DNA from 2 places in the Pseudonocardia sp. Ae717_Ps2 genome. Region 1 is predicted to be linked to the other one. Evidence: riboswitches for the same ligand, from Rfam matches in the RefSeq annotation. Region 1 holds a riboswitch; the other holds the start of a gene.
What was found. Region 1 has a riboswitch for guanidine ahead of Ae717Ps2_RS33565 (multidrug efflux SMR transporter). Riboswitches for the same ligand answer to the same signal wherever they lie in the genome.
Positions count from the first base shown of each region.

Region 2: linked by a shared signal. The riboswitch ahead of Ae717Ps2_RS28585 (multidrug efflux SMR transporter) and the one ahead of Ae717Ps2_RS33565 (multidrug efflux SMR transporter) in region 1 are both predicted to bind guanidine.

Region 1 covers NZ_MCIS01000018.1:15,543-26,935, reverse strand. Annotated here, with positions in the region: gene Ae717Ps2_RS33575 (MerR family transcriptional regulator) at 1-271, shown strand, start outside; gene Ae717Ps2_RS33570 (multidrug efflux SMR transporter) at 649-999, opposite strand; gene Ae717Ps2_RS33565 (multidrug efflux SMR transporter) at 999-1,313, opposite strand; guanidine-III (ykkC-III) riboswitch at 1,324-1,389, opposite strand; partial or broken gene Ae717Ps2_RS33560 (IS3 family transposase) at 1,473-2,220, opposite strand; gene Ae717Ps2_RS33555 (IS30 family transposase) at 2,229-3,200, opposite strand; gene Ae717Ps2_RS33550 (SCO6880 family protein) at 3,215-3,745, shown strand; partial or broken gene Ae717Ps2_RS33545 (IS5/IS1182 family transposase) at 4,694-4,939, shown strand; gene Ae717Ps2_RS33540 (class I SAM-dependent methyltransferase) at 5,300-6,094, shown strand; gene Ae717Ps2_RS37840 (hypothetical protein) at 6,286-7,254, opposite strand; gene Ae717Ps2_RS33525 (hypothetical protein) at 7,611-8,003, shown strand; gene Ae717Ps2_RS40770 (IS3 family transposase) at 8,243-8,578, shown strand; gene Ae717Ps2_RS33515 (tripartite tricarboxylate transporter substrate binding protein) at 8,713-9,732, shown strand; gene Ae717Ps2_RS33510 (IS30 family transposase) at 9,975-10,946, opposite strand.
Region 2 covers NZ_MCIS01000001.1:6,165,519-6,176,911, forward strand. Annotated here, with positions in the region: gene Ae717Ps2_RS28540 (M20 family metallopeptidase) at 49-1,260, opposite strand; gene Ae717Ps2_RS28545 (tRNA adenosine deaminase-associated protein) at 1,370-1,885, shown strand; gene Ae717Ps2_RS28550 (nucleoside deaminase) at 1,886-2,359, shown strand; tRNA gene Ae717Ps2_RS28555 (tRNA-Ser) at 2,381-2,468, shown strand; gene Ae717Ps2_RS28560 (maleylpyruvate isomerase family mycothiol-dependent enzyme) at 2,591-3,214, shown strand; gene Ae717Ps2_RS28565 (hypothetical protein) at 3,327-3,695, shown strand; gene Ae717Ps2_RS28570 (molybdopterin cofactor-binding domain-containing protein) at 3,949-6,276, shown strand; gene Ae717Ps2_RS28575 ((2Fe-2S)-binding protein) at 6,287-6,757, shown strand; gene Ae717Ps2_RS28580 (hypothetical protein) at 6,841-7,164, shown strand; gene Ae717Ps2_RS28585 (multidrug efflux SMR transporter) at 7,243-7,557, opposite strand; guanidine-III (ykkC-III) riboswitch at 7,579-7,644, opposite strand; gene Ae717Ps2_RS28590 (hypothetical protein) at 7,717-7,974, shown strand; gene Ae717Ps2_RS28595 (VOC family protein) at 8,073-8,453, shown strand; gene Ae717Ps2_RS28600 (LysE family translocator) at 8,501-9,136, shown strand; gene Ae717Ps2_RS28605 (YdcF family protein) at 9,142-10,155, opposite strand; gene Ae717Ps2_RS28610 (DUF418 domain-containing protein) at 10,294-11,328, opposite strand.

The sequences.
Region 1 (11,393 bases):
GCTGGCGTTCATCAAGCGGCTCAAGCCACTTGACTTCAGCCTCGACCAGGTCAAGGAACTGCTGGCGACGGTCGACGAGCGCGGGCAACGCGATGAGCTCGGGTCGGAGCGCCTCGAGGATCTGCTCGGTTGCCTGGCAATGTTCCGGGCAGCCACGGACAGTCGGCTCGACGCCCTGCGCCTCCAGGTCGACAGCCTCGAGTCATTGTCGCGTGATCTGAAGAACCTCGACGCCTCCACCCGGTCGAGTAGCACCTCGCACGCCCCTTGACCTGTGCGGACGTACCGGTCATAGCGACGTCTCGGGGGCTGACGCAGAGCGAGATCGCCGCCGAAGGCCGAGGCTGGCGTTCGCATATGCTGTCGTCCTCTGGATCCCTACGGAGTTTCACCACGTGATCGCGACCGACCTCACACCGCCAGTCGGCAGACTACCCGCCCTGCTTTCGGGCGGATCTGAGCTTGAGCTTTAAGCTCTGAGGTCGTCGGCGTGCTGTCGCTGTGACCCCGGGTGATCATTGGTGCAGCCCTTGGTTGATCATGCTTCTGTCGAAGGAAGAAGATCAACACAAGGGCTGCGGTGGGTAGTGTGCACGCTCAAGCTCAGGTGGCGGCGTTCGGGGAACTGGCCCGGTTCCGTCACGAGTTCTACACGTCGTTGACCTCGCGATCTGATGTGCCGGATCCCTTGGTGAATTTGAGTCCCACGATGCATCCGATCAGGATGGTGAGCACAGCGGCTTTGGCGGGTGTGAACTGCTCGTCGCCCGTTAGCATGGCGTACGCTACGGTCAGTACCGCGCCGATCCCGATCCACACCGAGTAGGCGACGCTGACCGGGATGCTACGCATCGCGAGCGCGAGGCCGACCATGCTCAATCCCAGGAACACGAGGAACACGACGGTGGGGATGGGCCTGCTCAGTCCGGCGGACATGCCGAGCGCTGTCGCCCACACGGCCTCGAACACCGCACTGACGATGAGGATCAGCCAACTCATCAGGAAACCACCTTGAGCGCCGCCACGCTGCCGACCAGACCGGCGAGCAGGATGATCTTCAGCGGGGTCGCCTTCTCCTTGCCGCTGCTGATCGCCCACCCGGCGGTCAGCACAGCGCCGACACCGACCCAGACAGCGTAGGAGGTGCCGGTGGGCAGGCTCTGCATCGCGATTGCGAGCCCGGCCATGCTGAAGACGAGAGCGACCGTGAACACGATCGTCGGTCCGCGGCGTTTGAAGCCGTCGGAGGCGGCCAGCGCTGTCGCCCATACTGCCTCCAGGACACCGGAGGCGATCAGGATGCTCCATGCCACGATAAACTCCAGAGGCCAGTCTTGTCGCTGCGCGGGTACTGGCCGACCTCGTCCGCAAGGCCACTGAGGCCCTCGGTACGCAAACCTACCAAGGAACTCCGGATCCATGGCAGGCGGCGGCGAGCTATGAACCGTCCTGGGTCTGCGAGAGGCTGAGGTTCAGGCCACCGCACCCTGTTGGGCGATGGATGTAGCGTACACCATTTCTCGTTCGATCGGCGACATATAGTCAATGGAGGAGTGGAGCCTCACACTGTTGTACCAGTGAACCCACTCCGCGGTCTCTCGCTCCACTTCGCGAAGACCGATCCAGTTCCGAGAATGAGCATGCGGAACGATGAGCTCTGACTTGTACAGGCCGATCGTGGACTCCATCAGCGCGTTGTCCAGCGCGTCACCGACGGTGCCGATCGAGCCGGCGATACCAGCCTCGGCGAGTTGCTCGGTGAACGCCAGAGACGTATATTGGGACCCGGCATCCGAATGATGAATAAGACCCTCGGAGGTGAACTCGCTGATCGCCCGTTGGCGAGTGGACAACGCCTGCGCCAAGGCCCCGGAGACGAGATCGGTGGTCTTGCTCATCGACGCCTTCCATCCGAGGATTCTGCGGGAGTGGACGTCGGTCACGAACGACACGTAGCAGAACCCGGAGGCGGTCCACACATACGTGAAATCCGCGACCCACAGCGCATCCGGTCGAGTCGGCGCCGCCCACGCCCGCTTGACCAGGTCAGGATGGCGGGCTGCGCGCTGATCACGGGTCGTCGTGGCCGTGTGGTGGACCCCGCGGCGCACGCCCTGGATCCCGGCGACACGCATCAATCACCCCCATCTGGTCCCGCCCGACCCGGAGCCCTTCCCGCCGCGCCGCACGCCACATCTTCCGCACCCCGTACACACACCTGGGCGAATTCAGGCGGTTGAAGCATCTAGCTCAACGAGTTCGGCGAATATCTCGGAGGGCTTCTTCCAGTTGTGGATTTTACGGGGTCGGTCGTTGATGTCGCAAGCCACCATCGCCAGGTATTTCGGGTCCGAGGTGATGTCCGTGCCTTTCGGGAAGTACTCGCGGACGATGCGGTTGAGGTTCTCGTTGCTGCCGCGTTCCCACGGCGAGTGTGGGTGGGCGAGGTACACCGGCATCGAGCCCTTGGTGACGGTGGCGTGGCCGGCCATCTCGGCACCGCAGTCCCAGGTCAGTGAGGCCCGCATGTGCGCGGGCAGACCGCTGGTGGCGGCGATGACCCCACGGCCGACGGTGAGCGCGTCGCGGCCGGTCAGGGGCACGAGGACCAGGAACCGGGAGGTGCGCTCGACCAGCGTGGCGACGGCGGTCTTGCCGTTCTTGCCGATGACCAGGTCACCCTCCCAGTGGCCGGGCACGGCGCGCCCCTGGGCGTCGGCGGGGCGGGCGTCGATGTAGGTCGGGTCCTTGATCCGCGGGGCCGGTGGGGGCTTGGCGCCGCCTCGTCGGGCGGTGCGCCCGGACCGTAGCGCGAGCAGCTCGCGGGCCAGCGTGGACACCGGGGTGGCATAGATCCACTGGTAGATCGCCTCGTGAGACACCCGACAAGCCTCGTCATCGGGGTGCTCGGTCGGCAACCGGCCCGCGATCGAGGCCGGTGACCAGCCACCACGCAACAGAGCATGCACGATCCCGCGCAACCGCGGGTGACGGTCCACCGCGAACTGCTTCGGCCGCTCCCGCGCCGCCAGGGCCCGTTCCTGCGCTGCCGCGGCCCGGTACTCGTAGCGTCCGCCGTGACGACGGACCTCACGAGAGATCACCGACCGATCACGACCCACCACCGAGGCGATCTGCTTGTAGGACAAGCCCTCCGCGAGACCCCTCGAGATCTCCTCCCGATCCGACAACATCAACATCTCACGCACGGAACATCCTGTCCCGCCGAACAACCAAGATCAAGTGCTACGACCGGCTGAACTCGCCCATCGGTGCCCTCGTGATCGGCGCCGTGGTCATCAAGATCGGTGGTAGCTCACTTTCGGATGTGGTTATGCGACGTCTGCGTTTCACCCGTAGCAAGGCGGCCGGCTGGACCGACCGCACCGGCGGGATGGTCACCGACCACCTGCGCCGCCACGACCTTCCCGGCCCGATGGGGCCGATCGTGCCGTTGTCCACCGATGACGGTCGCGGCGGCAAGCAGGGCCTGCTGTGGGACCGCCGCACCGGATGGCTGACCGCGGTGTTGCGGGTCTCCCCGGTCGGGCTGGACCTGGCTGATCCGGGCCAGGCCGACGCCTGGGTCGCGAACTGGGGCGCGTTCCTGGCTGACCTGGGATACCAGCCGATGATCCGCCACGTCGCGGTCACCGTCGACACATCCCCGACCGGGGGTGGGCTCATACCCCACCGCAACCCCACCCATCAGAAATCCCCACAGACCGAATTTCGCCCACGGTAACCGGACACGGCACAACACCGCCGGGACCCGGCCCCGACCATCCGCACCCCGGGCCACATCCCGGGCCGGTCCCAAGCCGGTCCCGTTGCTGGCAGGGCCCCGGCAAAGTCGCGATCGGCAGCAGCGGACGGCGCAGACTGACCGCCGCGCCACACCTACCTGGGGCCAGCTATATCACCACTCTGCGCCGACGCGCCCCGGCTCACTACAAGATCATCTAGCGACTGTGTCGGGGCCCTGCGTTTCCTTCGCCCGGTGCGGGTCAGGACCGCCGGTCTCGGCCGGCCCCCGCGGCGGGCGCCGGCAGCGCCCTCGGCCCTCCAGCACGTGTCGTGCGACCCCGCGCCGTCCAGGCGGCAGCGATGCTGCCCGCCCCGGCCGCGGTAGGTAGAGAAGTGGGTATAGAAAAGGAGCTGGTCCCGGCACCTGCAGAGCGATCATGAAGGGGGCTGCAGGTGCCGGGACCGCCATCACCACGGGGAAGGAAGCCCCGTGGGAGATCCAGGCGCGGCGGAGCCCGCCGCGCCGACCAGCCCTGGACCCAGGCTGTGAGGTCCATAAGGCCTGTGAGTGGGGTCAGTCGTTCCAGACCGGGGGGCAGCTGATCCCCGCGTAAGAGCTCGGCTGCCCGGGGAGCTTGGACTCCTTGGTGTGGTTGACACACCAGTCCTTGACCCAGTTCCAGTCCTTGTTGACCCGCCAGGGCTCATCAGCCATGTCATCGCCGGACATGCCCTGACCACCGGCCGCGCTCCAGCCCCGGTTGTCCACCGGCGCCGTCGGCGCCACTCCCTGACCGGGAGCCTGACCGGTGGGGTCAGCAGCCAGCGCTGTCCCGGCGAGACCGAGCATCGGCGCCGCAGCCAGCGCGGCCACCGCGAGACCACCACCGAAACGACGAGAGACCGTCATCACACACACCATCCTTCCTCGAACACCGCGCAACCAGGCCTGCACAGCGAGATCGCGCGCAAGGGCGAGAAAGCACCGATCCAGGCCACCCAACGCTGGCACATCGAGCGCACCAACGCCTGGCACAACAGCTTCAACCGGCTGCAGCGCTGCTACGAGCGCCGCGAAACCGTCGTCGACGCGTTCTTCGACCTCGCCGACACCATCATCACACTCCGTAGCCTGATCCGGCAGGCCTGGACCACGCACCGCTGGGACAGCCGACCACACCGCCGCCCATGATCATCCATCAATCCGCGCGACCTCTAAATCACGATCACTCTAACGTGGCCATACTTGGAGGTCGGGCCGCCCACTCAGCGACACGCTCCACCGACCGACACCACAGCCCGTCCCCCGACCACTCGCTGCTTGATCTCCTCCCGGGATCTGCTTCGGCGCGACCAGCCCCCTTCCAGACTCACAAGGAAACGGCCTCACACCGTGGACGCTCCTGTTGACCCGTCCCCCAGGAAGTGGTAATCAGCTCATCACGGGACGCCCGGTGGGCACTCGATGGTGGCGCTCGGTGGGCGCGCAGGCCTGCTGAACTCCCCCGGGCGTGTCTCCTGACGGGTTGTTCATCTCCTTCAAGGGGCGTCGATGTCGCCGCACAGCCAGTACGACTCCATCGGAGCCGCCTACGACGCGGTGAAAGAACTCCCCGCCGCCCGCTACGGGGAAATACCCGCTGTCCGGGCGCTCCTCGGAGACCTCACCGGGCAGAAAGTCCTGGACCTCGGCTGCGGAACCGGCCATTACGCACGCCTATGCCGCGACCACGGAGCCCGACACGTCGACGGTGTCGACAACTCCACCACGATGATCACCGAGGCCCGACGCCGGGAACAGCCCTCGGGGCCCTCGGGGTCCTCCCAGGCCTCTCCCGCACCGATCACCTACCACGTCCACGACGCCGCCGAACTCCCCCACCTCGGCACCTACGACGTGGTCCTGGCCGTCTACCTGTTCAACTACGCCCCCGACCGGGCGACGCTGGAGGCCATGCTCACCTCCATCCGAGCGAACTGCCGGCCCGGCACCCGCCTCGTCGCGCTACTCACCGACCCCAGCTCCCCACTGTCACGACCAGGCCTACGCCACTACGGCATCGAATTCGACATCACATCCGATGCCGAATCCGATGCCGGACAGGACTCGACCGGCACCACAGAAATTGTCTTCACAGCGCACTGCGACCCCCCGGTGTCGTTCCGGCTCCACGCACCGCACCCACACCTCATCGACGAATGCCTCCGCACCGCAGGGTTCAGCGAGATCGGATGGGGCCGATGCCCGGTCTCCCCGCAAGGACGGGAACTGTTCGGCGACGCCTACTGGGCCGAGTACCAGCACTCACCACCCTGGATCACCGTCACCGCGATCGCCGGCGTCTGACCAGCCACCATCGACGCACCGGCCGGCGAGGACAGCGACACCCTCACCCAACCCCAACGCCTCGATCAGCAACGACGCATCAGCCCCGTCCACCGCCCGCGCCAGCACGACCCGCGCCGCCGCGGCAGCGACCTGCGGGTCATGACCGGGCTCGGTGCGATACCCCAACGGCACCATCCGCTCGGCCATACTCACCGCCCACCACCCCGAACTCCACCAGCAGCACCAGACACGGTCCCAGACGCGGTCCCAGACGCGGTCCGGGCGGTGGCGCCACCGCGGGTGACCACATGCCGGATCCGCAGCCCCACCAGCAACTTCGGATTCCACGCCCCCCGCACCAACAACTGATGCTGCGACAACCACGCCACCGCCACCGGGAGCCGACCCTTCAGCCGCTCCCGATCCACCTTCTCCAACCCGTTCGGGCCCGCTTTCCCCTTCTCCAGCAACGCCCCCACCACCGGGCCCAACGCCCGCCGCACCTCCAACGACGGTGCTCGCCGCGCCATCACCGCCCCGATCCGCTGCTGCAACACCGCCTTATCCAGCGGATGCACCATCGTCAACGGTGTCACCTTCACCGGCCCCGACGACCCCACCAGCAGCCAGCCGCCCTTCACCGCCTTCGACGCATTCGGATCCGGCTTGGGCTTCGGAGGGGGCGGCGGCTGACGCTTCCGCTTCGGTGTCGGGCGCCCCTTCGGCGGGACCTCCCCCACCAACTCACCCACCGCCTCGACCCCGAGCACACACACCGGGCCCGGGAACTCCTGCTGCGCCACCCCCTGCAGATACCCATCCCAGGACCGGCACTTCGTGAACGACGACAACTCCAGCCCCGCCGCCGCAGCGACCTGCGGCACCATCGACACCTCCGGCACCCGATGACACTGCCGCACCCGCAACGACAACCGCGCCACCCCACCAGGCACCATCGCCATCACCACAGCACCCACAGCACCCACAGCCAACTCATGATCAGCACCAGCCACGGTCGCGGTCTTCCGCCCATCGACCAGACGCGTCATCGCCCCCCGACCGAAGATCAACACCGGCGCCGAGTCATCGCCGGTCGCGCCGACAACACCAGAGTCAGCGGCAGAGTCAGCGCTCATCAGGAATACCCCCCAGCCCGTCATCTCACCCGTGAACGACACCGATAATCGCATCCTGACGCTGCCAATACCCACACCAGAACACGGGATCCTCACCGACCCCGCCCCGGTCACAGCCGCGCCCGTGAGCTCTCGTCGTGATCGCAGCCCGCCCCCGGGCGGGCGAGGAACCGGAAGCGGCTCCCGCGGCTCCCGCGTCCACGACAAGAAGCGAGCACCCCGTGGACGCTTCAACGAGAACCGAGCACGACCCCATCACCACCCGACCAGGTGACTGCTTTCACGACACACGACCACCTTCCGGTCACGCACAGTCCGTGATCTACTTCCATTCCGTGACGATCACACTCCCTGAACACGACCAGAGCTCCCCCCGACGCCCCCTGGTTCGACGCATCGTGACCGGGCTGACCACCGCCGGCGCGCTGGCCGCAGCACTGCTCCTCACCCCCGTCGCACCCGCTGCCCACGCCGACACCCCACCGCCAGGACAGCCCTACGGCAACAGCGGATCCAGCCAGTCCACCGTGCGCCCCGGCGGGAACCCCGAATGCCGCCAAGGCGACCCGCTGTGGTGCGAGATCGACGGCGGCTTCATCACCATCCGCTTCTACGAACCCGGCACCTACGAGTTCGAGTTCACCATGAGCGACGCCGACGGCCGCGGCACCTACACCACCCGCCACACCGTCAGCAACAACGGCCACAGCGGCCCCGTCACCATCCAGGTCGTCAGCCCCTACTTCCGCGAAATGGGCTTCAAGATCGACAAATTCAGCTACCGCTGGTGACTGCCCTCCCACGACGGCAGCTCGACCTGACCTGAGCTTGATCTTTAACCTGTGCACTGATCCTTTTCCAACCTGACGTTGGCCCTGGTCGGAAGCTTGAGACGCGACGTCGGAGGCTGGCGGAGTCACCGGCGTGACCTGCATCGACAGGGAACGGGCGGGCCATCGGGCGGCCTTGGAGGACGTCCGCCCACCCCGTCCCAGCCAGGTTGAAAAAGGCTCACTGAGGCTTTTCCAACCTGGCCGCGGAGCGTCTGCAGAGCAGCACCGAAGCCGCTCCGGCAGCACGACGGATAACCGCTGATGCAGGTCAGCCCTCTACCGGCCGTCCCGGTGCGACGGCCCCGGAACGGCCTGACCTGGTCAAACGGCAGGTTGGAAAAGCCTCGCTCAAGATCGAGCTGCTCTACTGGCCCGGCACCACGTTCGCGACCCGCCGCGCCGCCGAGCACGCCTTGATCCGCTACCTCGACGGCTGGTACAACCTGCGCCGGATCCAGGCCCGCCTCGGAGGGCTCTCACCCGGCGAGTACGAAGACAACTATCGGCGCGCCCAGCGCGACGCCGACAGATAACCCGCACTCCGGCGAACCGGGGGAAGCTCAGCTTCACTCGGGCGACCTGCGGAAGTTCCGCCAGCCTTCGTGTTCCGACCACGCGGGAGCTACTTCGGCGAGGACTTTCCCAACACGCACTAAAGGATATATGAATGTCAAACGTTTCCTTCTCGAAGGGCAAATTGACCCGTCGGCAGCTGGGGGCGTATTTTGGTGCAGGGGCCATGGCGCTCAGCGCGGGCGCACTCCACGAAAAGCAGCCGTTGATGGAATTCATGGACGGGCATGTACGGGGCCTGCGATTGATTGTCCCAAACTCACCGGGCAGTGGATACCATATCAATGCCCAGGCCATGGCCGAAGCGCTCGAGAATGCCGATCTGGCTCACGATGTTGAAATTTTCAATGTTATCGGCTCCAGCGGCGTCGAAGGCCTCTATCGCCTCCTCGGTGATACCGGTAATTCTCGACTGCTGATGTCCATGGGGCTAGGCCTCATAGGAGGAGTGATTGCGAATAACGCTGACTCGTCACTGAGTGAGGCCGCTCCTATTGCTCGCCTCACGACAGAGCCTGAGTTGATCCTGGTGTCCGCCAATTCTCCGTACTACAACTTCAGCGATCTATTAAAAGATTGGAAGGACAATCCTTCTGCTGTTGCAGTGGGGGGCGGCTCCTCTCCGGGGGGGCCTGATCACCTGACGCCGATGCTGACCGCTGAATACATCAACCTGAAGCCAAAGCTAGTTCGCTACGTCGCCCACGACGGTAGAGGGCCCCTCCTGAGCGCGCTCCTCGATGGCAAGGTCTCGTTCGCGGCCGCAGGAGCTGGCGAGTTCGCCTACCAGCTCCGCACGGGGGAGCTCCGGGCCCTGGCGGTCATGGCCGACAGCCGCGTGAAGGGATTGGATGTACCCACTGGGCGAGAGTTCGGAGTTAATGTTGAAGTATTAAATTGGCGTGGCGTACTCGGATCTCCTGGCGTAAGCCTGACAGAGCGATCTGGGCTGGAGCAACTCATATGGCGACTTGCAACCTCTGCTGAATGGAAGACTTATCTCGCCAGTAACAATTGGCAAGATGGGTACCTGTCTCCCTCCCAGTTCCACTCATTTTTGAATGTCGAGCGCTTGCGTGTTCGTCAAGTACTCGGCGAGATTGGAATATTATAACTATAAATTTTACAAACAAGGATGGAGTCTTTTCCGTCGTGTTTGTGCTGCATCTCGTGACGGCGAGTTGCACAACGACCCGAACACCTGCTGCGTGAGCTTCATCGACAGATTCACGGATCTCCGACAGCGAGAACTGCGGCTCGTACACAGCCTTTTCCATCGTGAGTTCGCTGGTCAGCGAACTCACGATGGAAAAGGCTCAGCGTGGACCACAGGTTCTCGGCGAGGGGTCGGCGAATTCAGGCGGTTGAAGCATCTAGCTCAACGAGTTCGGCGAATATCTCGGAGGGCTTCTTCCAGTTGTGGATTTTACGGGGTCGGTCGTTGATGTCGCAAGCCACCATCGCCAGGTATTTCGGGTCCGAGGTGATGTCCGTGCCTTTCGGGAAGTACTCGCGGACGATGCGGTTGAGGTTCTCGTTGCTGCCGCGTTCCCACGGCGAGTGTGGGTGGGCGAGGTACACCGGCATCGAGCCCTTGGTGACGGTGGCGTGGCCGGCCATCTCGGCACCGCAGTCCCAGGTCAGTGAGGCCCGCATGTGCGCGGGCAGACCGCTGGTGGCGGCGATGACCCCACGGCCGACGGTGAGCGCGTCGCGGCCGGTCAGGGGCACGAGGACCAGGAACCGGGAGGTGCGCTCGACCAGCGTGGCGACGGCGGTCTTGCCGTTCTTGCCGATGACCAGGTCACCCTCCCAGTGGCCGGGCACGGCGCGCCCCTGGGCGTCGGCGGGGCGGGCGTCGATGTAGGTCGGGTCCTTGATCCGCGGGGCCGGTGGGGGCTTGGCGCCGCCTCGTCGGGCGGTGCGCCCGGACCGTAGCGCGAGCAGCTCGCGGGCCAGCGTGGACACCGGGGTGGCATAGATCCACTGGTAGATCGCCTCGTGAGACACCCGACAAGCCTCGTCATCGGGGTGCTCGGTCGGCAACCGGCCCGCGATCGAGGCCGGTGACCAGCCACCACGCAACAGAGCATGCACGATCCCGCGCAACCGCGGGTGACGGTCCACCGCGAACTGCTTCGGCCGCTCCCGCGCCGCCAGGGCCCGTTCCTGCGCTGCCGCGGCCCGGTACTCGTAGCGTCCGCCGTGACGACGGACCTCACGAGAGATCACCGACCGATCACGACCCACCACCGAGGCGATCTGCTTGTAGGACAAGCCCTCCGCGAGACCCCTCGAGATCTCCTCCCGATCCGACAACATCAACATCTCACGCACGGAACATCCTGTCCCGCCGAACAACCAAGATCAAGTGCTACGACCGGCTGAACTCACCGAACGCTACGGATGGGACGTCACCTATACTCTACTTGTAGTCGCCGCAGTAATCACCGCGGCCCTATTCCTTCTAGCAGACAGGACCGAGAACGCGCAATCCGACTGACCGCACCGTCGCACCGAGCCCAGGACACCGAGCGGCCAGCCTAGATGGCATGGAGTCCTGTAAAGAAATGAGGACTGAGTAGTGAGTCTTTTTGATCCGATGGGTCAAGGCGAGAGGTCGGAGAGTCGCGGAGAAGGTTCGGGGCTACTGCGAAGTGATGATCAGGATACGGTTACATTGCGAACTCGGGAGCGTCTCTTAAGAGTCATTAGTGGCCGCTCGAGGCGATTCCGAGTTGTCGCAGTATCGACCGGGTCGATATTATTTATCTT
Region 2 (11,393 bases), on a different contig from region 1:
GCACCGACGGCGCCGCGCTCCTTCCGGGGGCGCGGCGCCGTCGCGTGTTCAGCCCGTCGCGGCCAGGGCGAGACCGGCGTACACGGCGACCCCGGCCGGGAACGCCGCCTCGTCGAACACCACCCGGTTCGAATGGTTCGGCGGGGCGAGGGCGGGATCGACCGACGGCGGCCGTGCCCCCAGGAAGGCCAGCGAGCCCGGCACCCGGTCCAGCACGTAGGAGAAGTCCTCCGCGCCCATCAGCGGATCCGGCATGGCGACGCAGGCGCCGCGGCCGAGCACCTTCTCCGCGACGCGCACCAGCCCGGCGGTCGCCCGGTCGTCGTTGCGGGTGACCGGGTAGCCCGGGACGATCTCCACCTCGGCCGTGCAGCCGTAGGCCAGCGCGGTGTGCCGGCAGTGCTCGATGACCGCCTGGTGCAGCAGCGCGCGCACCGGCTCCGACAACGTCCGCAGCGTCCCGGTCAGCAGCGCGGTCTCCGGGATCACGTTGTCGGTGGTGCCCGCCTCGATCCGGGACACGGTGAGCACCGCTGACTCCTGCGGCCCGACCCGGCGGGTCAGCAGGGTCTGCAGGCCCCCGACCATCGCCGCGGCGGCGGGGACCGGGTCGCAGGCGTCCTGCGGGGCCGAGGCGTGCCCGCCGCGGCCGGTCACCCGGACCCGGAGCACGTCCGCGGCCGCCATGATGGGGCCCGGCCGGTGGTGGAGCTGCCCCGTCGGCACGGTCGAGGAGATGTGCAGGGCGTAGGCCAGCTCGGGGTCCTCGTCGAGCACTCCCTCGTCGATCATGTGCTGGGCGCCGTGGAACCCCTCCTCGCCCGGCTGGAACATGAACACCACCCGGCCGGCGATGCGGTCCCGCCGGTCCGCGAGCAGCCGCGCGGCCGAGGCGAGCATCGCGGTGTGGGTGTCGTGCCCGCAGGCGTGCATGACGCCGTCGGTGCCCGAGGCGAAGTCCAGCCCGGTGTCCTCGGGCAGCGGCAGCGCGTCCATGTCACCCCGCAGGAGCACCGTCGGTCCGGGACGGTCGCCGTCGAGGACCGCGGTCACCGACGTGCACGAGCCGCCCGTGCGGATCCGCAACGGCAGCCCGTCGAGGGCGCGCAGCACCGCGTCCCGGGTACGGGGAAGGTGCAGTCCGAGCTCCGGGGCGCGGTGCAGCTCGCGCCGCAGCGCCACCGTCCGCGGCTGCAGGACGCGGGCGGCCTCGAGCAGGCCGCCGGGGAGCCCCGCGACCGAGGCGGGCGTGATGGGCATGGACCGATCGTCGCTGACCGGAGCCCGTCCGGCGCCCGCAGGCCCGGTGTGACCACGCGTACCTGGTCGTGGCGTGACTCACAAGCCCGGAGCGACGTACCGTTGACGCGTGCCCACACAGAGCGTTGAGGCAGCCCCGGACACCCGTGGCGCCGCCCTGCCCGGATTCGCGGTCGCCGCGATCCGGGAGGAGGGTCGTTGGCGCTGTGTCCGGCTGGGCTCCGAGGCGCTCGTGGATCTCGACGCGGCGATCGCCGCGCTGCGCGCGCAGCGTTCCACCGGCGCGGTGCTCGGCCTGCTCGACGTCGACGACGAGTTCTTCGTCCTGATCCGCCCGTCCGCGGGCGGGGTGCGGCTGCTGATCTCCGACGCCGTCGCCGCGCTGGACTACGACATCGCCGCCGACGTGCTCGACCTGCTCCGCGTCGAGCTCCCGCCGGACGACGACGCCCTCGACGACGCCTGGCCCGAGGGTGACCTGGGCATCGTGGCCGACCTCGGTCTGCCCGCCGACGAGCTGGAGATCCTCGTCTCCGACCTCGAGCTCTACCCCGACGAGCAGCTGGACACCATCGCCCGCCGGTGCGGGTTCGCGGCTGCGCTGGACGAGCTCGTCGGCTCCTGAGTGTTCCGCTCGGCCGACCGGCTCGCGCTGGGCCGCGCCCTCGACGTCGCACGCGGCGCCGCGGCGACCGGGGACATCCCGATCGGCGCGGTCGTGCTCGCCGCCGACGGCACCGAGCTCGCCGCGGCCTGCAACGCCCGCGAGGCCACCGGCGACCCGACCGCGCACGCCGAGGTGCTCGCCCTGCGTGCCGCCGCCGCCGTCGTGGGGGAGTGGCGGCTGACCGGGACGACCCTCGCCGTGACCGTCGAGCCGTGCACGATGTGCGCCGGCGCGATCGGGCTGGCCCGGGTCGAGCGCGTCGTGTTCGGGGCGTGGGAGCCGAAGACCGGCGCCGCCGGCTCGCTGTGGGACGTGCTGCGCGACCGTCGGCTCGCGCACCGGCCCGAGGTCGTCGGCGGGGTCCGTGCAGGTGAAGCAGCCGCCCTGCTGCGCGAGTTCTTCGGTCGGACCCCGTCCGTCGACCGTGACTGAGCCTGGAGTAACCTTGTCGGCGGTAGCGTGTCCGAGCGGCCGAAGGAGCGCGCCTCGAAAGCGCGTGAGGTTCACGCCTCCGTGGGTTCAAATCCCACCGCTACCGCCAGGTCAGAGGGCCGGATCCCCGGGTCGGGGGTCCGGCCCTCTGTCGTTGGCGCGATGAGTTCCCGAGGGCCGGGCGGTCCCTGTGGTGGTCGACGATCCGCTCACCACCCGGGAGGCCCCACCGTGACCGATGTCTGGAAGCTCGTCCACGCCGAGCGCGCCGCGCTGCTCGCCGACCTCCGGGACCTCCCCGACGACCGGTGGGACACGCCGTCGCTCTGTCCCGGATGGACCGTCCACGACGTGCTCGCGCACCTCGTCGACACCGCCCGGACCACCCGGACCCGGTTCGTCCTCGGCATGCTGCGCGCCCGCATGGACTTCGACCGGCAGAACGCGGCCGGTGTCGCGCGCGAGCGCGGCGCCACTCCCGAGGAGACCCTGCGGCGGTTCGCGGCCTGCTTGCCGCTGACCGCCACGCCGCCGGCCCCGCTGGCGACCCGCTGGGTCGAGATGGTGGTGCACGGCGAGGACATCCGACGTCCGCTGGGGATCGTCCGGCCCTACGGACCCGCCGCCGTCGCCGGTGCCGTGCAGGTGCAGGCCCGCACGTCGGTGTCGTTCGGGGGCGCCCGCGAGACCGTCTCCGGCCTCTGTCTGCGGGCGACCGACGCCGACCTCGTGATCGGGTCCGGCACGGAGGTGACCGGGACGGCGCTGGCCCTGCTCCTCGCGGTCTCGGGGAGGCCGGTCCGGCCGGGGGAGCTCGTGGGGCCCGGCGCGGCCGTGCTCGCGCGGGCGGAGTGATCTCCGCCCACCTCCGACCGTGGTCCGAGGCCGCGGATCATTCCCGGCTCCGATGTGGCCGACCGCTCTCCGCCGCGACAGTGGGTACACACCCCCACACGAGGAGCTGGAGATGACCACGATGACCACCACCCCGGAACCCACCCGCCCCGGTGACCCGGACGCCTACCCCGTTCTCACCGTCCTGATGCTGATGCTGGGTGGTTTCGTACTGCCCGTCGTCGGCTGGCTCGCCGGCGTCGTGATGCTGTGGACCGGTCGCTCCTGGACGGTCGGGGAGAAGTGGCTCGGCACCCTGGTGTGGCCGGGGATCGTCGCCGTGCCGGCGCTGGTGCTGGCCGTAGGCCTCGCGGTGCCCTCGGAGCCGGGCGCCGGGCACTGGGCGATCATCGTCGCCGGGATCGTCGGTGTCCTGGGTGCGCTGGTCGTGCTGCCCTGGACCTTCGTCCGGCTGCTGCGCGCCGCTCGGCCTACCCACTGAAGTTGGTAGTGATGCTCGCTCGAACAGGTGAACGGAATATCCGTCACGCAACCTCCTGATTCGGACTTGTGAGACACATCGCTGCCGCGTATGCGGAGGTAGGTGCACCCAGGGGCGGCGATGTGCGGGTTTCGTCGAGTCGCGTGGGTCACATCGTCGTCCGCATCACGACCACGGCCACCCTCGTTCCGCTCTCCAACGGACTCCGTCGGCCGCTCCCCTCCCGGGCCACGGAGCGAAGGAGAGGACAACGATGTCTGCCCCGACTCGTGCACGCGCCGAACGCCGCGACGTCAGTCGTCGCCGGTTCCTCGGCTACCTGGTCGCCGCCCCCACACTGGTCGTCGCGGCCGAGGTCGGCCGCCAGCAGCTGTTCGCCCCGCCGGGGGCCTCGGCCGCGGCGATCCCGTCGCCGCCCCAGGTCGCCGACGCCTACGACCTGCTCGATGCCATCCGAGACTCGTCCCGCCCGACCTCGGCGCTGGTCCGGGTGGAGGTGAACCGGGACGGCACCGTGTCGTTCGAGCTGCCGCGGTCGGACAACGGGCAGGGGATCATCACCTCGACCGCGATGATCATCGCGGAGGAGATGGACCTCGACCCGGACCAGGTCAGGGTCACCCTGGCCGACTCGCGCCCCGAGCTGGTGTTCAACCAGCTCACCGGCGGCTCCAGCACGACGTTCTCGACCTACACCCCGATCCGGGTCGCCGCGGCGATCGCCAAGGGCAGGCTGCTGGACGCGGCCGCCGCCCTCCTCCAGCAGGACGCGAACACGCTCACCAGCCGTGCCGGGCTCGTCACCGGCGCCGGGGGCAGCGCGATCCCGTTCGGCGAGCTCACCGAGGCCGCGGCCGTCGACGCCACCCGCTCGGTCGAGGTCGTGCTCAAGCCGCGCGAGGAGTTCACGGTCATCGGGACCGACCGGCGCAACGCCCAGGCCCGCGACATCGTCACCGGGCGCAAGCAGTTCATCGCCGACCTGAAGATCCCCGACGCGCTACCGACGGTGATCTGCCGCGGCCCCGGCCTGAACTGCGCCCCGCTGTCGGTCGCGAACGCCGACGAGGTCCGCTCCATGCCGGGCGTCACCGACGTCGTCGACTGCGCCACCGGCGTCGCCGTGCGCGCGCACACCTACGGCCAGGCCGTCGACGGGGTGAACGCGCTGCGCGTGCGGTGGGACGCCGGCACCGTCGAGGGCGAGAGCGACGAGTCCGTGCTGCAGAAGGTGCGGGCGGCCGAGCTGCCGCTGGCGGTCCCGTCGGTGCCGGGGGAGACCGTCGAGGGCGACTTCACCTTCTACTTCCGCAGCAGCTCGGCCCTGGAGACCAACACCGCGATCGCCGATGTCCGGGACGGCAGATGCGAGATCTGGACCTCGCTGAAGATCCCGATCACCGTGCAGCACGACATCGCCGAGCAGCTCGGGCTGCCGGTCAACGCGGTCACCATCCACATCGTCCCGGGCGGCGGCTCGTTCGGTCGTCGTCTCTTCGGCGACGCGGCCAAGGAGGCCGCCGAGATCTCGCAGAAGCTCGGCAAGCCGGTCAAGCTGATCTGGTCGCGCGCCGACGACTCCCGCCAGGGCAGGGTGCACCCGATGGCCACCTCCCGGATCCGGGCGGTCGTCTCGGGGGAGTCCGTCGTCAGCTTCGAGCAGCGCCACACCGGCGTCGCCTGCGACTTCGGGCACGGCTTCGGCGACGCCGTCACCGCGGCCGCCGCGAAGGCCCCGCTGGGGCAGGTCTCGGTCGCGGAGGCGATCTGGGAGCTGACCCAGGCCACGCCGTACGACTTCGGTGTCCAGACCCGGCTGCTCAACGAGGTCGACATGCGGTTCAACACCGGCTCGATGCGCAATGTGTACTCGCCCGACGTCTGCACCGCCCGCGACCTGATCGTCGACCGCATCGCCGAGAAGATGGGCAAGGACTCCTACGAGTTCCGCCGCGAGTTCCTCCGCAACGACGCCATGCGCGCGGTGCTCGACAAGGTCGCGGAGGAGGGCGACTGGGGCCGGTCGATGCCCGACGGCACGGCGCAGGGCATCGGGTTCCACGTCGAGTACAAGGGGTTCGCCGCCTGCCTGGTCGAGATCGACTGCCGCCCGCAGACCGTCGACCGGAAGGTCCGCCAGGCGCGGACCGGTCCGCGCGTGACCAAGGCTGTCTTCGCCGTCGACGGTGGCCTGGTCATCAACCCGCTCGGCTTCAAGGCCCAGATCATGGGTGGGATCAACGACGCGATCGCGATGACGCTGACCGCGGGCCTGCACCTGGTCGACGGGCACTTCGTCGAGGCGAGCTGGGACAACTACTTCTACACCCGGCAGTGGAACACCCCGCCCGAGATGAACATCGTGCTCATCGAGGACTCGGAGGCCCCCGAGCCCGGCGGTGCCGGCGAGTTCGGCGTCGCCGCGACCTGCGGCGCGATCGCCTGCGCCTACGCGCGCGCCACCGGCACGGTGCCGACGCAGTTCCCGATCCTGCACAACGAGCCGCTGCCGTTCGAGCCCTACCCGACGATCCCGCCCGTGCCGCCGTCGCCGACCAACGGCCTCGCCTTCGCCCGCTGAGGAGACTGACATGCCTTCCCACACCTTCACGGTCAACGGCGAGAAGGTCACCGTCGACGTCGAGGACGACGTCCGGGTGCTCTGGGTCCTGCGGGACCTGCTGGGGGTGACCGGGCCGAAGTACGGCTGTGGCATCAACGTCTGCAAGGCCTGTACGAGCCACATCAACGGCAAGGCCTTCAACCCGTGCTCGGTCCCGGTCGGGGCGATCTCGGAGTCCGACGAGATCACCACGATCGAGGGGATCGCCGACGGCGAGAAGCTGCACCCGATGCAGCAGGCCTGGATCGACCACGACGTCGCCCAGTGCGGGTACTGCCAGCCCGGCCAGATCATGGCGGCGATCGACCTGGTCAAGCGCTGCTCGGCCGAGGGGCGCTCGATCGACGACGAGGCGCTCGACGACATCCGCAACATCTGCCGGTGCGGGACCTACAACCGCATCCGGAAGGCGATCAAGGCCGGCGCCGACAACATGTGACGCCGCCGCGGCGAGTGCCTACGCCGCACCACTCTAGGCCGTTAGTGTGAACGGCCAGCTCCCCACACCGAAGGACGGATTCGATGCAGAACCGGATGCGACGCTCCCTCATCGCCGTCGGCGCGCTCGCCGCGGTGGCCTTCCCGCTGGCCGGGATCGCCTCGGCCGACACGGACACCGACGCCGAGCACGGCTACCCCAGCACGCAGAGCCCGACCCAGGGCCTGGACGCGGTGCTGGAGACCACCGACACCCTCGGTTACGGCTTCTTCGACTCGGCCGACGCCGTCTCGTCGAGCAACCGGCCCGACGGCGTCAACGGCACCGACACCGAGATCCCGCAGGCCGACCCCCGCTTCGTCGAGGGGCCGGCCGGTGGGCTGCTGAAGGACGGACCCTTCGAGTAAGGGGCTCCCACGGCGGCGGGGCCGGTACTCCTCACGGGGTGCCGGCCCCGCCGTCGTTCCCGGGTCGGTGCAGGCCCGTCAGTGCAGGACCTTCAGCCCCACCACACCCGCGACGATCGCGAGCAGGCACAGCAGCCGCGCCGTCGTCGCCGGCTCGCCGAGGGCCGCCATGCCGTAGAGCGCGGTGCCGACCGCGCCGATGCCGACCCACACGGCGTACGCGGTGCCGACGGGCAGGTCGCGCAACGCCAGGGCCAGCCCGGTCATGCTCAGAGCCAGCGCGCCCGCGAACAGCAGCGACGCGCCGAGCCTGCTGAACCCGCGGCTCTGCGACAGCGCCGCGGCCCACACCGTCTCCAGCACACCGGAGACCACGAGGTAGATCCATGCCATGACGAGCTCCCTTCCGGAGGGGATGCGTCGTCTTGGCGTTCCGGGTACGGCGCGTCTCGTCCGGGGAGCCGCCGGGGGGCGGTCCGGTACCAGGATGGCGGAGCGCCGCGCCCGGGTCGAGCGATGGTGACCGGTCGGACCGGGACCTACGCTCGCCGGGTGCGTCTGCTCGCCGTCGTCGCAGGGTTGTGTCTGTTCACCGGCGGGATGATCATGCTGCCTCCGTGGCTCCAGTACGCTCTTCCCGATCCGGACGCCCAGCCCTACGTGTACTACCTCCCGCCCGGGGCCCCCGATCCGCCCGGTCCGGACCTCACGTGGCCGATCCTGGGCTCGGTGCTGTTGGGCGTCGGTCTCCTCTGTGGGGTGACGGCGTTGCTGTGGTGGGTCTTCCGGCTGATCGCCCGTCTGCGCTGACCGCCGGGGCGTCGGGGAGGACGGGCCGACACGGCCACCAGGAGCGGACCCACCGCGCCATCCTGCCCGGGAGCCCGCTGTGGCCTACGGTCGCCGGCATGCTGGTCGTGGGATCGGTCGTCATCCGGGTCGACGATCTGGCGGAGCAGATCCGGTTCTGGACCGCGGCCCTGGACTACGAGCTGCGCACCCCCGTCGACGACGACTTCGCGCTCCTGCGCCCCCGCGACGGCCGCCCCGGCCCGAACGTGTCGCTCGACGTCGCGCCGTCCGAGCGGGTCCTGCCGCCGCGCATCCACCTGGACCTGTACGCCGAGGACCAGCAGGCCGAGGTCAGGCGCCTGGTCGCACTCGGCGCACAGGAGGTCCCGTGGCGCCACCGGCCCGCCGACGCCGACTACGTGATCATGCAGGATCCGGAGGGCAACCGGTTCTGCGTCGTCGACGGCGGGGGCGGGCCCGCGTCGTCGGGAGCCTGATCGGGAAAGGGGTCGACGTCGGTGGCCGGTCGGCGGAGGCTCTCGTCGTGGACCATCGACTGCTCGCCTTCGCCGCCGCCGCGGCGGTCGTCATCGCCATCCCCGGACCCAGCGTCGTGTTCACCGTCGGTCGTGCGCTCGCGGCCGGCCGGTCCGCCGCGCTCGCGACGGTCCTCGGCAACGCCGTCGGTGTCTTCCTGCAGGTGGTCGCGGTGGCCGTCGGCCTCGGGCAGCTCGTCGCACAGTCCGCTGCCGCGTTCACCGTCCTCAAGCTGGTGGGGGCCGCCTACCTCGTGTACCTGGGGATCGCGGCGTTCCGGCACCGGCACGACGTCGTCCGCGCGATGCATCGCTCCGCTGAGGGCCGGCGCATCGGCGCGGCCCGCAGCGTCGTCGACGGCCTGGTGGTGGGTGTGCTGAACCCGAAGTCCGTCGTCTTCTTCGTCGCGTTCCTGCCCCAGTTCGTCGACGTGCGTGGGCCGGTCGGCACGCAGATCCTGCTGCTGGGGGCGCTCTTCGTCGCCATCGGCCTGGTGCTCGACAGCGTGTGGGCCCTCGCCGCGGGATCGGCCAGGGACTGGTTCGCGTCGTCGCCGAGGCGGATCGCGGCGGTGGGCGGTGCCGGTGGGCTCGCGATGATCGGTCTCGGCGTCGGGGTGGCGGCGACGGGGTCGTCGCAGTAGGGCGGCTACCGGCCGAGGCCGACCACGACCCCGAGCACGACCAGCGCGAGACAGATCGCGGCGTTCAGGACCGGGTGCTCGGCCAGGATCGCGACGAACTCGCGCAGGGTGGCGCTGGGCCGGTAGTAGCGGGCGGTCGGCGCGCCGACGACCTGGCCGTTCACCCCGACCCGGCGGGCGGTGAGCGCGGCCCGGAACGCATGGAAGTCGTTGGTGACGATGACGCAGCGATGGTCGGGCAGCCGTTCGGTCATGAGCGCCCGGCTGAACTCGAGGTTCTCCTGCGTCGTCCTCGACCGGTCCTCCCGCAGGATCTTCTCCGACGGCACGCCGCGGGCGACCAGGTAGTCGGCCATCGCGACGGCCTCGGCGACCGGCTCGTCGGGACCGCGGCCACCGGAGGTCACCAGCATCGGGTTCCCGCCCCGCTCCCGCTCCTGGTCCCACAGGGCGGCCCCGCGGTCCAGACGGGCGGCGAGCAGCGGCGGCACCGCACCGCGGATGAGCCCCGACCCGAGCACGACGACGAAGTCGACGCCCGGGCGGACCCCCAGCCGCCCGTAGACGAAGGCGTAGGCCAGCAGGCTGCACAGCAGGAACCCGAGGTAGGCCGCGAGCAGCAGCGCCGCGAAGGTCAGCGCCGTCAGGAACCGGTTCTCGACGCGCACCATGATCGGGACGAGGACGACGACCGCGAGGCAGGCGAGCCCCGCGAGCAGGGACAACAGGTTCGCCGGCCGCCGCCCCTCCCGCCGCATCATCACGACGCCGTTGACGAGCAGGAAGCCCGTCAGCACGAGCACGCCCACGATCAGCAGCGCCGCGACCACCACCGTCACGGGCTCGATGACGCCGATGTCGAGCCGGAGGAGCTGGGCGAACACCGCCATCAGGAGCAGGACCGTCGCCGTCCCGCCGAGCAGCGCGTTGCGGAACCGTCGTCGCTCGACGAGCACCCCGACCACGCACAACGTCGCCGACAGCGCGGCCAGGGTGAACAGGACACCGGCGACCGTCACCGGGCCACCCCCAGCCGCATCCCGTCGGACGGGCGGTCCGTTCTCCGCACGTGCTCCTCGCCGGTCACCGGTCCTCCTCGTCGCGACGGCTCTGCACCCGAGCCGTGGCTCATCCGATCATGACGCCCGGCCGTCCGACTAGAGGGAGCTCCGCGCGTCCGGGTGGCCGCCGTCGGCCTGTGTCATCCGTACCGGGGTCCACCAGGAGATGCTGCGCAGCACCCACTCCACCGGCCCGTACCGGAAGCGCCGCAGCCACCAGCGGCTCGCGACCACCTGGACCACCAGGATCGCCGCGGCGAACGGCAGCAGGACGCGGTAGCCGCCCGGGCCGGAGAACGCCGGGACCATGGTCAGCAGCAGGACCAGCAGTGTCGCCGAGAGGTAGTTCGTCAGCGCGAGCCGCCCGAGCGGGGCGAGGACGGAGGAGACCCACGGCCCGACCGGGGACGCCGTCAGCAGGACGAGGGCGCTCGCGTAGCCGACGGCCATGACGAGCCCGGCGGTCGAGGACACCTGGTCGAAGCCGCTGTTCTCGATCGTGTCGACCTGGATGCTCAGCAACGGCACCGCAGCGACGACGGCCCCGGCCAGCACAGCCGTCCACGCGGCCCGGTTCGGTGCCGCGATCTGGCGGTGCAGGCCGTAGCGGGCGGCGGCGAGGCCGAGCAGGAACAGGCCGGGGATGAGTAGCAACCCACCGCTGGTGAACGTGAGCGCCACGCCGATCGCGACGGCTCCGCCGAGCGCGATCACCGGCCGCGGCAGCCAGGAGGCCGGGAGGAGCACGACGAGGCCGACGATCGCGTACGGGAGCAGTGCCTCACCGGGCTGCAGGAGCTGGTGTGCGGCGCCCAGCACACCGAGCGCGAGCAGCCGGCGCAGCAGCACGAGCCACGGCCGGGCGGTCCGCCCGGCCGCTCCGTCCAGGATCAGGGCGGTGCTGAGTCCGAACAGGAACGAGAACAGCGGGAAGAAGCGTTGGTGCGCCGTGACCTCGAGCCACTGGGGCAACGCGCCCTGCCAGGAGCCCGGAAGGGACGGCAGCCCGGCGATCGCGATCATGTTGACGGGGAGGATTCCGCACAGGGCCAGCCCGCGGAGGGCGTCGAGGGCCTCGACCCGGTCGGTCGAGGTCGGGGGTGCTGGGGCGCTCAGGTCTGGTCGGTGCACCCGTCCAGCATGGCGACCGCGCGACGCGGGCGGATCGGCCCGGAGACCGGTTCCGCCCGCGGGGA